DNA from 4 places in the Pseudovibrio sp. FO-BEG1 genome. Region 1 is predicted to be linked to each of the others. Evidence: predicted binding sites of a transcription regulator. Region 1 holds the regulator's gene; each other region holds the start of a gene.
What was found. Region 1 encodes PhoB, which activates phosphate uptake and scavenging genes when phosphate is short. Its sites were predicted from a motif close to TGTCATNNANCTGTCAT; they were not measured.
Positions count from the first base shown of each region.

Region 1 (3,095 bases):
TATCGTCTCGTCCTTCAATGAAGAACTGAAAGAGCTGGCCGGACGTGTCGTCGAAATGGGCGGCCTCGCAGAAACGCTGGTACATGATGCCGTCAGCGCACTGCTGAGACAGGATCGCGAGCTGGCAACCCGCACCATTGCGGCGGACAGACGCCTCGACAACATGCAGGCTGAGCTGGAAGAGCTGTGCATCTCCGTGATCGCACGCCGCCAGCCGATGGCAAGCGACCTGCGCGACATCATCGCCGCCATGCGCATCTCCAACGATCTGGAGCGCGTTGGCGACATGGCCAAGAACATTGCAAAGCGGACGCTCGCAATTGAGAGTGAGTTCAACAACAAGCAGCTTGCTGTCGGCGTGGAGCATATGTCCGATCTGGCGTTGGAACAGCTCAAAGCCGTTCTCGATGCCTATACTTCCGGCGATCTGGAAGTCGTTCAGCGCGTACATTTGCGCGATGATGAGGTAGATGCGCTGTACACCAGTCTGTTCCGTCAGCTGCTCACCTACATGATGGAAGATCCACGCTCCATCACCATGTGTGCCCACCTGCTGTTCTGTGCAAAGAACATCGAGCGCATCGGTGACCATGCGACCAACATTGCCGAGAACATCTACTACATGATCTCCGGAAATCAGCTTCCGGCTGATCGTCCAAAAACGGACGAACTGGCAGACAGCAGCGCTGTCTGAGACGTGCCGCTCTCCGGGAAGCTGCAAGCCCGGAAGGCGACCACGTTGAACAAGGTTTGGAGTGTCGGGTTCATTACGCGGCACTTCATGTGTCAAATCAGAGGGCGACTTCGTGTTTCTGATAAGAAAAGACGCAACTACAAAAGGTTAAAGTGGTTTACATGCACAGTGATGGCGGTAAACTGCTTTACAACAGAAGGTGCAAAGAGAGCACTAGGGTATGCCTAAGATACTGATTGTAGAAGACGAAGAACCTTTAAGCCTGCTGCTGAGATACAATCTCGAAGCGGAAGGCTACAATGTCGACGTATGCGCAAGAGGAGATGAGGCGGAACTCCTGCTGCAAGAAAGCCAGCCGGACCTGCTCTTGCTGGACTGGATGCTGCCCGGCCTCTCCGGTATCGAGCTTTGCCGCCGTCTGCGGGCACGTTCAGAAACCGAACGAATGCCAATCATCATGCTCACAGCGCGTGGTGAAGAGTCTGAACGCATCCGCGGTTTGGCAACCGGAGCCGATGATTACGTCGTCAAACCTTTCTCCATTCCGGAGCTTATGGCCCGCGTGCGAGCGATCTTCCGCCGTGCATTGCCGGAAGTTGTCTCCACCATGCTCAAGTCCGGTGATATTGAGCTGGACCGCGAAACCCACCGCGTCCGCAGAACTGGCCGCGAAATCCACCTCGGCCCAACCGAATTCCGCCTGCTGGAGTTCCTCATGAGCGCACCGGGCCGCGTCTACTCCCGCGAGCAACTGCTCGACGGCGTGTGGGGACATGATGTCTATGTGGATGAGCGCACCGTGGATGTCCATGTGGGCCGCCTGCGTAAAGCCATTAATAAAGGCCGCATGAAAGACCCAATCCGCACCGTCCGCGGCGCCGGATACGCGTTCAACGACCAGTTTGCTGTCGGGTAATCGATTTCTGCTATATGCGCATTGTGAAACTGCATCTCTGATCCGGAGATGCAGACTAAAAACAATGCGGAAAACAAATGAAAATCAAGACGGTTGATAGAGCAACCGCTCATATCTACGACAATCTCTGCCAGGCTTACGAGGCAGAGTTCTCGCCTCTCACACACAAACAGCCTGACGCCAACGGTCTGTTCGCTAAGGACACGCTGCTGGAAGGCAACATCATCGGCTATCTGGTGTACAGCGACGACCTCCCGGCAGGACTGGCCGCCATCAAACAGGATGAGCAGGAGGGGTTCGAAGTCTGTGAGTTCTACGTCGTCCCCTATTATCGCCGACACAAGCTGGGCTTGCAGTTTGCCGGCGCGCTGTTTGATCAGATGCCCGGCAACTGGCAGATCAAGCAGATTGAAGGCGCGGACCACGCCACCGCCTTCTGGCGCGCTGTGGTGAACGACTACACCTCAGGCCACTATCAGGAAGACAGCTACAACGACCCGTACTGGGGCAATGTCACCCGCCAGACTTTCAGCGCTCACAAACACTAGGTCACAGTCACAGGCGGATAGTCGTTACAAAACAGGCATCCAGACAGCAAAAAGCCGGGCACTGGACCCGGCTCATAGCGCTTGCTTTCAGTCTGTTTTAGCTGGCGCGGCGGTTGCGGCGGTCGCTGACTGGCTGATAGGCAATGCTGCGGTGATGCGCGCAATACGGTGTGCCTGCATCTGACTGACGACCGCAGAAGTAGAAGTCTTCAGAACCCGGATCGCCAATTGGCCACTTACAGGTGCGTTCGTTCAATGTCAGGATGGATGCGCGTTCGGAAACCGGAATAAAGATTTCTGCGACTGGGACGGGAGCGATTTCGGTCTCGATCGTTTCAATTGGCTCAACTTTAAGAGCGTTGGCGCCTGCCACTGTTGGCTGAACTTGTCGAGGAGTAGGAGAGGGAGCTGCTGCTGCGACCGCTTCGGTCACTGTCGGTTTAATTGGAGAAGCTGTTCTTGCCGCTGGGGCAGTTGCCTTTCTCGTCTTGGTTGCACCGCCCCCTGATTTAGCACGCCCTGAAAGCCCTAGCCGGTGAACCTTACCAATTACGGCATTTCGGGTCACATTGCCTAGTTCCCCAGCGATCTGGCTTGCGCTTAACCCGTCTGCCCAAAGCTTGGTTAGTAACTCTACACGTTCTGCTGTCCAGCTCATTAAAGGCCCCCGTCTTCCTTCAGTGGCGCGCAAAACAGTATTCGCTCAGCTCGGACGTATCCGAATTTGCCGCTAACCTGAGCGTGTGTGCTTGCAGCGTTCAGTAACTACGAGATGGTGTATAACTCTTATCGCACAGTACTATATCGGCGTTCCTACGAGCAATAACCTCAAAGAATTGAGGTGGGGAAGACTCTGGTTTTCCCCAGAATTGCCGTACTACTACTTACCTATAACAGCCTTCTTGTGGTGGGAGAAGATTATCAATCTAAAGAATAG
Region 1 covers NC_016642.1:1,790,979-1,794,073, forward strand. Annotated here, with positions in the region: gene phoU (phosphate signaling complex protein PhoU) at 1-694, shown strand, start outside; gene phoB (phosphate regulon transcriptional regulator PhoB) at 915-1,610, shown strand; gene PSE_RS08215 (GNAT family N-acetyltransferase) at 1,688-2,158, shown strand; gene PSE_RS08220 (GcrA family cell cycle regulator) at 2,256-2,816, opposite strand.

Region 2 (3,095 bases), 2.2 Mb from region 1:
GGTTGCCAGAGGTGTAGCCCTCTTCCCACTCACCAACGCCGGATGCCCAGGTCACACCACCATCAACATCGCCATTCAAAACAGCCAGAACATTCTGCTCATGACCACCGGAGAACTGAGTAGACGCGAAGTACTCATCCAGCTTCAAACCCATTTCATCAAAAGCAACGGAAGGCACCAGATAGCCAGAAGTCGAGTTTGGGTCAGCAAAGCCCATGCGCTTACCCTTCATGTCTTCCAGAGTTTCAATGCCGGAATCCGCACGCGCAACCATCACAGAGTAGTAGCCAGTCGCGCCATCAGTCTGCTTGGTGGTCAGCACAGGCTCAACCGCATCCGGAGCAGAAAGATAAACTGCGGAATAGCCAGAAGCACCAAGCTCAGCATAATCCAGGTTTCCGCCTTTCAGGCCCTCAATGGTGCCAGCATAGTCCGCTGCCGGGAAAAGCTTGACCGGAACACCAAGAAGCTTTTCAAAACGATCAACCAGACACTGGTTGGAACGAAGACGATCCGCTTCGTTTTCACCACCAAGAATACCAATGCGGAACTCGGTGATTTTCTTTTCAGCCAGAGCCACAGGCGCAGCAAGAAGGGTTGTGCTGACAGCAAGAGCTGCAGCAACTTTAGCGACGACTTTCATCAGAGCACTCCAATATCAGAATAAAAATCTAAAACCCGCTGCTACTCAGCAGCAGAGACGACAGGTGAAACCTCACGTGTCGCCAGTTCCAGGGCAGCGATCTTTGCACCTTCGCTGCCAAGAGACGTAGAGGTCATCCCCTCCTCAAAACTCTCATCTGCACCGTAAATCTCACGGGCAACGCTGGCGGAAAGCTCATCCGGCTTCCCATCAAACACAATCTCACCGTCACGCATGCCAATTACGCGGTCGCAGTAGTTGCGAGCTGTATCAAGAGTATGGAGATTACAAATAACTGTCAGGCCATCTTCGGTGTTGATCGCCTTCAGCGCATCCATCACCACCTGCGCATTCATCGGGTCAAGCGACGCAATCGGCTCATCCGCCAGCAGCATCTTCGGCTCCTGCATCAAAGCCCGGGCAATCGCCACGCGCTGCTGCTGACCACCAGAGAGATTTTCGGCCCGCTTCAAAGCCGTTTCAGCAATACCCAAACGCTCAAGCTTCAAAAGAGCCTGCACCCGTTCTTCCCGAGTGAACAGCTTGAGCATGCTGGAAACAGTGCCATGTGCATTGAGCCGGCCAAGCATCACATTGGTGAGAACATCAAGCCTCGGCACAAGGTTGAACTGCTGAAAGATCATGGCACAGTCACGCTGCCATCTGCGCTTATGCGCCCCTTGCAGAGCCAGCACATCAACGCCATCAACAAGAACCCGCCCATCTGTGGCTGGGGTCAGCCGGTTGATCATCCGCAGCAAGGTGGACTTGCCTGCACCAGAGCGACCAATGATGCCGATCATCTGGGGCTTCTCGACAATAAAGCTTGCGCCTTTTACAGCAACATGCGCCCCAAATTCTTTTCTAACGCCTTCAAACTGGATCAAGAGTTCAACCCCGGTGCCTGTTAAAATTTCACGTACTAGGCACACGCGATTGTTACAGACAAATGACGCCTCTCCTCAAACCCACCCCGTCAAAAAACCGTCACACCCCACCTTCCCCACCTAGCTGGCAAAACAAGCAGTGCATTACGTTTTTGTGACAGAGAGAGGAAATGCATCAGTGTGCAGGCGCACCTGCGAAATATGCAGAGTTAGAAGAAGAATCGAAGATATGAATTAAGAAAAGTCAGCTTCTTGCTTTCAGCCTATCACCCACACAGCAACTGGACATTGCGTTGCCGCCTGACACACGGCATAATATCAATACATATTGCATAAAATTAATACTATGAAGCCATGAAACCGAACGAACGTCTTAGAACAGCCCGCTTCAATGCGGGATTTAAAACAGCTTCGGCTGCCGCCAGATCTCTTGGTGTCAATGTGAGCACCTACTCAAGTCACGAGAACGGCTCCAGGTCCTTTGGCCAGGAAGAAGCGACCCATTATGCGCGCCGCTTCAAAACATCTCCTCAGTTCCTGTTGTTCGGAGAAGACCACATACTCACGGACACAAAACCAAACGCTGAGAACCTGACACACAGCCTTCTGGGAGAAATTGCAAACGATCCCAACAGGCCTCAAACAGATAAACTTGACTTGGAGTTATTCTTACAGTCTTTTGAAGAAGGAATAAGACTCGAAGAACAGATTCTTGAAGGAAGGGGCAGCATAAGAGATTTATCTATTATAGTTGAAAATATATACAACGCAGCGAAGACGAAGAATACTAATAAATGATATTTTTTAACTAACGGATACTGCCTTATAGTTTGATCAGGCGCTCTTATCGTAAGTACCTAAAGAGAGACACATATGGAAAACGAAAGCGCACTATCACTCATCTGGCATCGCCCAACCCTCTCCCATAAAGAAGAGGTACTGGACCTTATTAAGACTGCCGAGAAGTTTGACCTGATCACAGCACTTAAGATGATGTGCATTAATCTTTATGATTGCCCCTACATAGATTTACTGAGCGAAAAGCAACAAAAGGAAGTGATCAACGCCTTCCGCCCTGCGCTGGTTCTCGCCTATACGCAGCAGAGACAGGAGCAAGAAGTTGCTTGAATACACCGAGAGGCGACCAGCAACAGCACTTATACTCGAAGAGTTGAGCACAACGGGCGCACAACTTTTGCACATCTGGAACCAGTCCAATGGCCACCTCTCACCCGAGTTCATTGATTATGCCCGCAAAGTATTGCTCATGGCGCCTCCCGCAACACCCGGTGACAGCCCTGACATTCTAATGATCGGAACCGAGAGCTTTGCACGTCATGTGTTCGGTTCAAAATGGGCGCAACACCCAACCAGAGCCCGCAAAGCGATGCCGCAAACCTATCGACAACTGGTGGCGAGCAGTTACTGGTACGCCTATCAAACCAACAAGCCTATCTTTGATTTGATTGGCGCAAACCTCTCCGATGAGAGCTATCGTGAATATTGCAGATTGATCCTGCCCGTACATTCACGAGCAGGAGTATCTCAGCTTGTTGTATTCACGC
Region 2 covers NC_016642.1:3,945,057-3,948,151, forward strand. Annotated here, with positions in the region: gene phnD (phosphonate ABC transporter substrate-binding protein) at 1-643, opposite strand, end outside; gene phnC (phosphonate ABC transporter ATP-binding protein) at 685-1,530, opposite strand; gene PSE_RS17680 (helix-turn-helix transcriptional regulator) at 1,885-2,328, shown strand; gene PSE_RS17685 (hypothetical protein) at 2,404-2,658, shown strand; gene PSE_RS17690 (hypothetical protein) at 2,651-3,095, shown strand, end outside.
Region 2: a site for PhoB is predicted at 1,582-1,598, ahead of phnC (phosphonate ABC transporter ATP-binding protein). Genes of this name have one in related genera too.

Region 3 (3,095 bases), 730 kb from region 1:
TGCTCAACGGCTGAGCTTACCTCCCGATTACTCTCAACAACGCGTCCAGAAGCTTCCTGAAGGCTTTCCATGGCTGTTTTCAGAGCGCCTGCAGTGTTGTTGACGGCATCCAGCTCTCCCGCAGCTGAGGCCATATCCAACGCCAGCGCATCCAGTTCGCCAAACAAGCGTGCACTATCTATGGAACTCTTAGGTTCTATGATTTCCACTTCAGCAGACTGACCGATTACTTCTCCTTGGTCGTTTGCAGCAGTTTCAGCAAGCAATTGTGTGTTACGCTTAAAAAAAGCCATGTCAAAAACCTCTCAATCGCGCAAAGGTTTTCATAGTTTTACTTATAGTTTATTAACCTTGTTATTAATCCTCTCCTCTATTGCAAGTTATTGGATTACAAAGGATAATCATAAAACATCCTGTGATTAAATTTCTATTTTCTAACTACTATGCGCGGTGCATATGATTTGTCGTGAAATGCATCTGTCCGATCAGGACACGGTTATTGCTCTTTGGAAGGCTGCTGGCGTCTTTCGTGAATGGAATGATCCGGTTCGGGATATTGCAAAAGCACTTGAGGGCGAACACTCAACTGTTCTTGTCGGAGAACTGGACGGCATGATTGTCGCCAGCATCATGTGCGGAGAGGATGGGCATCGCGGCTGGTTTTATTATGTCAGCACACATCCGGATCATCAGGGCAAAGGGTTAGGCAAAGCTATTACAGCTGCTGCAGAAGACTGGTTGCGCGAACGAGGCATCTGGAAAGTTAACCTGCTTGTACGTGGAGGTAACAGCCAGGTCGCGAGCTTTTATGAGGCACAAGGTTACAAGAACACCCAGAGCATCTGCCTGCAAAAGGTGATTGAGCCATAGGCCACTAAGTTTTTACTCAGAAAATTTATTGGCTGTGAAAACTGCGGTAATCGACGCTGCGGTTTATAGGGTTTGGAAATTTCCTGTTGAGCCGTATAGCGTTGGACGTCAACTCACTGAGTTTTCATAGAACCCCTTAATCAAGCCAAGTATCTTGGTCACATTTTGCAGTATTTTCTCATCTAAAATTAGAATAACGGAACAATATATAGCGATCACAGCAAGTTAGACAACTGACACTCATTAGATCTATATTGCACCCCTACAACCCCAATAACATGAAAACAATACTCATATTACATCTGCAGTATTTTATAGGATTGATTGTTTCGTAAAGTTGTCATGCAGGCGCCTTAGTGTGCGCTCACCTTCTTCTACGGGATATTTCTAATGGCTAATGATTTGACGAATGAACTCACGGCAGATGAGTGGGATGAGTTGAACTTCCCTCGTGCTGAAGAGAATGAATTTGACCGCGTTGTTGAGCGCGCAATTTCGCGCCGCGGTTTTCTGGGTGGTGTGCTGGCATTTGGCTCAGGCGCAGCGGTGATGGGCACAGGTGTGCTTGGTCTTTCGGCATCTGAGGCGAAGGCTTCGGTTTCGCGTTTTGCCTTCCAGCCAATTCCGACATTCACTGATGCAACTGTTCATGTGCCAGAAGGATACAACTGGAAGATCCTAGCTCGCTGGGGCGACGCTCTGGTGGATGGTGCTGAAGAGTTCAATCATGAAACCGGCGGCTCAGCGGCAGGTGCTGACAAAGTCTTTGGTGAGAACACCGACGGCATGGAGAGCTTCCAGTATCAGGGTAAGCAGTTGCTGGCGATCAACCATGAGTATGCCAACCGCCGGATCAACCTGCCTCAGAATGAAGACGGTGCGCCCAAGAACGCTAATGACGTTCTGAAACTGCAGCACCTTCAGGGTGTTGTGGTTATTGAAGTGGAAGAAGGCGATGGTGGTTGGTCTATCGTGAAGAACAGCTCGTTCAATCGCCGCATCACACACAACACGCCGATGACACTTGCCGGACCGGCTGCTGGTCATCCTTTACTGCAAACTACGGCTGATCCTTCAGGCACGCAGTCTCTTGGCACCTTCAACAACTGTGGTTCTGGCAAGACACCATGGGGCACTTATCTGACCTGCGAAGAGAACTTCAACGGTTATTTCGGTGCAACCGATACAGCTCCTATAGAGCGCATGGACGGGGTTGATGCGGGTTACAAGCGCTATGGCGTCACGGATATCGGCTATAACTACGACTACCACAAGTTCGATGAGCGCTTTGACATTGCGAAAAACCCGAATGAGCCTCATCGTGCAGGTTGGGTGGTTGAGATTGATCCGACAGATCCAAACTCAACACCTGTCAAACGCACTGCACTAGGCCGCTTCAAGCACGAGAATGCAGAGGCTGTTTTAGCACCAGATGGCCGCGTTGTTGTTTACATGGGCGATGATGAGCGCGGTGAGTTCATGTACCGCTTTGTCTCCAACGGTGTTTATGCGCCGGGTCAGCCAACTGATGGTTTGCTGGATGATGGTACGCTGTATGTTGCCAAGTTCAATGATGATCAGACAGGCGAATGGTTGGCTCTGACACCAGACACAACAGGCATGGATGCAGCCAACATCGCGATCTTCAGTCGTATTGCTGGTTCTGCTGTTGGCGCGACCACCATGGATCGTCCTGAGTGGATTTCAGCTAATCCGAATGCAGTTGAAGCATATTGCTGCCTGACCAACAATAAGAACCGCGGTGTGAAGCCTAATGCAGGTGGAGATGACACCTCTGTCAACGGCCCGAACCCACGTGAGACCAACAAGTACGGCCAGATCGTGCGTTGGCGTCCTCACAATGAGGATCATGCCTCAGACACGTTTGATTGGGATCTCTATGTGATGGCTGGTAACCCAACCGTTCATGAAGGACCTAAGGCTGGTTCTGAGAACGTGAATGCGGGCAACATGTTCAACTCTCCAGATGGCATGGGCTTTGACGAGAATGGGCTTGTGTGGATCCAGACGGATGGCAGCGACAGCAATGAAGGTGACTTTGCTGGCATGGGCAACAACCAGATGCTGGTTGGTGATCCTGTGACGGGTGAGATCGCCCGCTTCATGACAGGCCCGAAAGGGGCCGAAGTGACTGGTCTGACATGGTCTGCTGATCGCCGCAGCATGTTTGTGGGTATTCAGCATCCAGGTGGCAACTGGCCTGA
Region 3 covers NC_016642.1:1,061,329-1,064,423, reverse strand. Annotated here, with positions in the region: gene PSE_RS04950 (methyl-accepting chemotaxis protein) at 1-293, opposite strand, end outside; gene PSE_RS04945 (GNAT family acetyltransferase) at 457-870, shown strand; gene PSE_RS04940 (PhoX family phosphatase) at 1,261-3,095, shown strand, end outside.
Region 3: a site for PhoB is predicted at 1,198-1,214, ahead of PSE_RS04940 (PhoX family phosphatase). Genes of this name have one in related genera too.

Region 4 (3,095 bases), 2.0 Mb from region 1:
CTCTTATGAAAGATCGACCAATTCTGTTTTCCAACAGCAACAAAGCAGGAATTGGCTACCGGCTGGCAAGTGGTCAACCACCTGAGCTCCCCTCAGAAGCACAGCATTCCAATTACATCGAGCTAGAACCAGAGGAAAGCGCAGGATCCGCCCTCCAGAAAATCCTTGGCGAATGTCTTAATCAGATCGTCGCCAACCGCTCCTGCGTTCTGCAGCAAGACATCTCCGAAGGCCCGCACCAACTGCGCGTTGGTCTTCGCCGTTTAAGAAGCGCCTTCAACATCTACAAGGCAGCCTTACCAAACAACGAAATCATCGCTGACCTCGATGCCTCCGCAAAGCAATTGGCAACAACGGCAGGAAATCAAAGGGATATCGATGTGCTGGTGGAAGACATCATCACACCCGTCATTCCTTTATTACCAGACACCCACTCCGTCGAACCGCTCTTCGAAGCCATCAAACTGGCCCATGTGGAAGCACAGGTTGAACTGAGGCAAGACCTGATAAATCCGCAGCTGAACAGCTTCCTGCTACAGCTGGGGGAACTCTCTCACAGCCCGGCATGGAAAGAAAATCTGGGCCTGACAGACACCAGAAAACTCGATCTACCAATCCAGACATTTGCACAAAACGCCCTCTCCAAACGCTGGCGGGCCTGCGAAAAGCGGGCTGAGAACCTGCAGGACCTTACGATTGAGCAACGTCATGATCTGCGTAAAGCACTCAAAAAAATGCGTTATACTGTTGAGTTCTTTCGCTCACTCTACGAGCCAGAAGATTTGCGCATATTCCTTAAGTGCCTGAAGCGGCTACAAAATACCTTCGGCTACCTGAATGATGTAGCCATGGCAGACCGTCTCGTCGCGATGAAGCTTCCGCAATCCTTACAAAACAACGAAGTCTCAACGGTCATCGGTTTCGTCGCTGGCTGGCATCAGGCCCGCGCCGACAACGCTTGGCTGGAAGCACAGGAACGCTGGAATGCAGCAGTAGAAGCTCCAAAATACTGGCTCTGATCCAAGCTCAATCGTTTCTGACAGTCAGATGCATCCTGTCAGCTGCCACATAAGCCCGACCGATTTGTATAGGTGCACCGCTCGCATTCACATTGATGGATTCCATCACAAGCACAGGCGATCCTTCAGAAATCTTCAGCAGCTCCGCATTGTGCGCACTACAAAGAGCCGCAGTAATCCGCGTTTCTTTGCGCCGGTAATCGCCGAAACCATACTTCTCCATGATCTTCGTGATTGAGTTGGTCTCCCGCAAATCTGCAGGTAGGTTTGGGAAGCAAGACACCTCAAACCAGCGTGTTCCTGCGATGATTGGCGTTCCATCCGCATAACTCACAGACTCGCATTTAAACAGCGCCGTGCCGAGGTCTACCTCCAGCAATTCAGCGGTGTAAGCATCTGCCACCACCTCTGTTGTGCGGAAGATATCCCCATAAACCTCTTGCGCCTGACCCGACAAATTCTCCGAAAAACGCGTGCGCGGACCAATGGGATAAACCAGCGGAGCCCGGGCGACAAAGGTGCCCCGCCCCTGATCTGAACGCAGAAAACCTTCTTCAATCAGCGTGGAAATTGCCCGCCGAACCGTATGTCGGTTCACCTCAAAACTTTGGGCAAGCTCTTGTTCTGTAGGAATTTTCTCGCCTTCAGAAACCTCAGCACGCGAAAGCTCAGTGCGCAGCACTTCTGCAATCTGCTTCCACATTGCAACGCCGGCACGTCGCTCAATCGGAGAAAAATCAAATTTCATCGGATTCGTCATGTCTTCGTCATGAAACAACACTACTCAGTTGGCGAGCAAAATATTTGTCTATACAACTAGACAACACTCGTTCTAGCTTAGCAACCAAATTCAGACGCGCAGACCAACCTCCTGATCAAAGCGTCACCACACAATGTCAGAGAACCAGCGTGTTCCTGAAAGTCAAAGGGGCTGAAATGACGGCAAGTTCGCTCAAAGAGCATTCACCCGAAATTGCAGCTAGGCAGAATGCTATGGGCATTCTGGCCAAGGCCTCAGCGCAAGATCTTGCTGAAGTCTGGAACAGGCTCGGTCTGGAGCCGAGCTACACCGTTATCCGTCCAGCAGAAATCGGATTGGTGATGGTCCGTGGCCGCGCTGGTGGCACCGGAGCTCCCTTCAATATGTGCGAAGCAACCGTCACCCGCTGTGTCATAGCCCTTGAAGACGGCACCACCGGTTTTGGTCAGGCCCTTGGCCGGGACAAGCAAAAGGTTCTGCAAGCCGCACTGGTCGATGCCCTCTGGCAACAGCCCGAAAACCGCGAGTTGATTGAAGCGAAAGTTCTTCAGCCATTGGCAGATGCTCAAGAGCAAGCTGAAAACGAAACACGCGCTGAAGTCGCCGCCACCAAAGTGGACTTCTTCACCATGGTACGGGGAGAATGACATGAGCACGCAAACCGCAACTTCAATTTTCGCAAAAGCACCCGCTCCCGGCTTTGCAGATCCAGTCCACAACGCCCAGTCCATCTTCCGTTCCACCATGAACGCATTGGCACAGCCAGGCACAGTGCAGCAACTGGATGATCTGACACTCACGCCTCCAGCACCATTGTCCGTCGCAGCAACTGCACTGGTGCTGACGCTCTGCGATTACGATACACCTTTATGGCTGGACCCTGCGCTTGCAGCGGATGAAGGCGTCAAAAACTACATCCGCTTCCACACAGCTGCTCCCTTTGTTGAAAGCCCTGCAGATGCAGCATTCGCATTGGTTTCAAACACTAAGCTCTTACCAGCCATCGCAAGCTTCTCCGCAGGAACCGCTGAGTATCCGGACCGCTCAACAACAATCATCCTGATGGTCGACGAACTGACCGAAGATACCGGCGTCACCCTCAAAGGCCCGGGCATCAAAACCGAGAAGCAGTTCAGTATCACGCCTACACCAGCAACCTTCTGGCAGCAGATGCAAGACAACAGCACGCTTTATCCGCTCGGCATCGACGTCATCTTCGCCGGAGCCAATCAGGTCGCAGGCCTGCCACGCTCTACAAAAATCACCGGCTTGGAGGCTTAACCTATGTATGTTGCTGTGAAAGGTGGCGAAAAAGC
Region 4 covers NC_016642.1:5,230,641-5,233,735, forward strand. Annotated here, with positions in the region: gene PSE_RS23535 (CYTH and CHAD domain-containing protein) at 1-1,019, shown strand, start outside; gene phnF (phosphonate metabolism transcriptional regulator PhnF) at 1,027-1,767, opposite strand; gene phnG (phosphonate C-P lyase system protein PhnG) at 1,956-2,426, shown strand; gene phnH (phosphonate C-P lyase system protein PhnH) at 2,428-3,060, shown strand; gene PSE_RS23555 (carbon-phosphorus lyase complex subunit PhnI) at 3,064-3,095, shown strand, end outside.
Region 4: a site for PhoB is predicted at 1,774-1,790, ahead of phnF (phosphonate metabolism transcriptional regulator PhnF). Genes of this name have one in related genera too.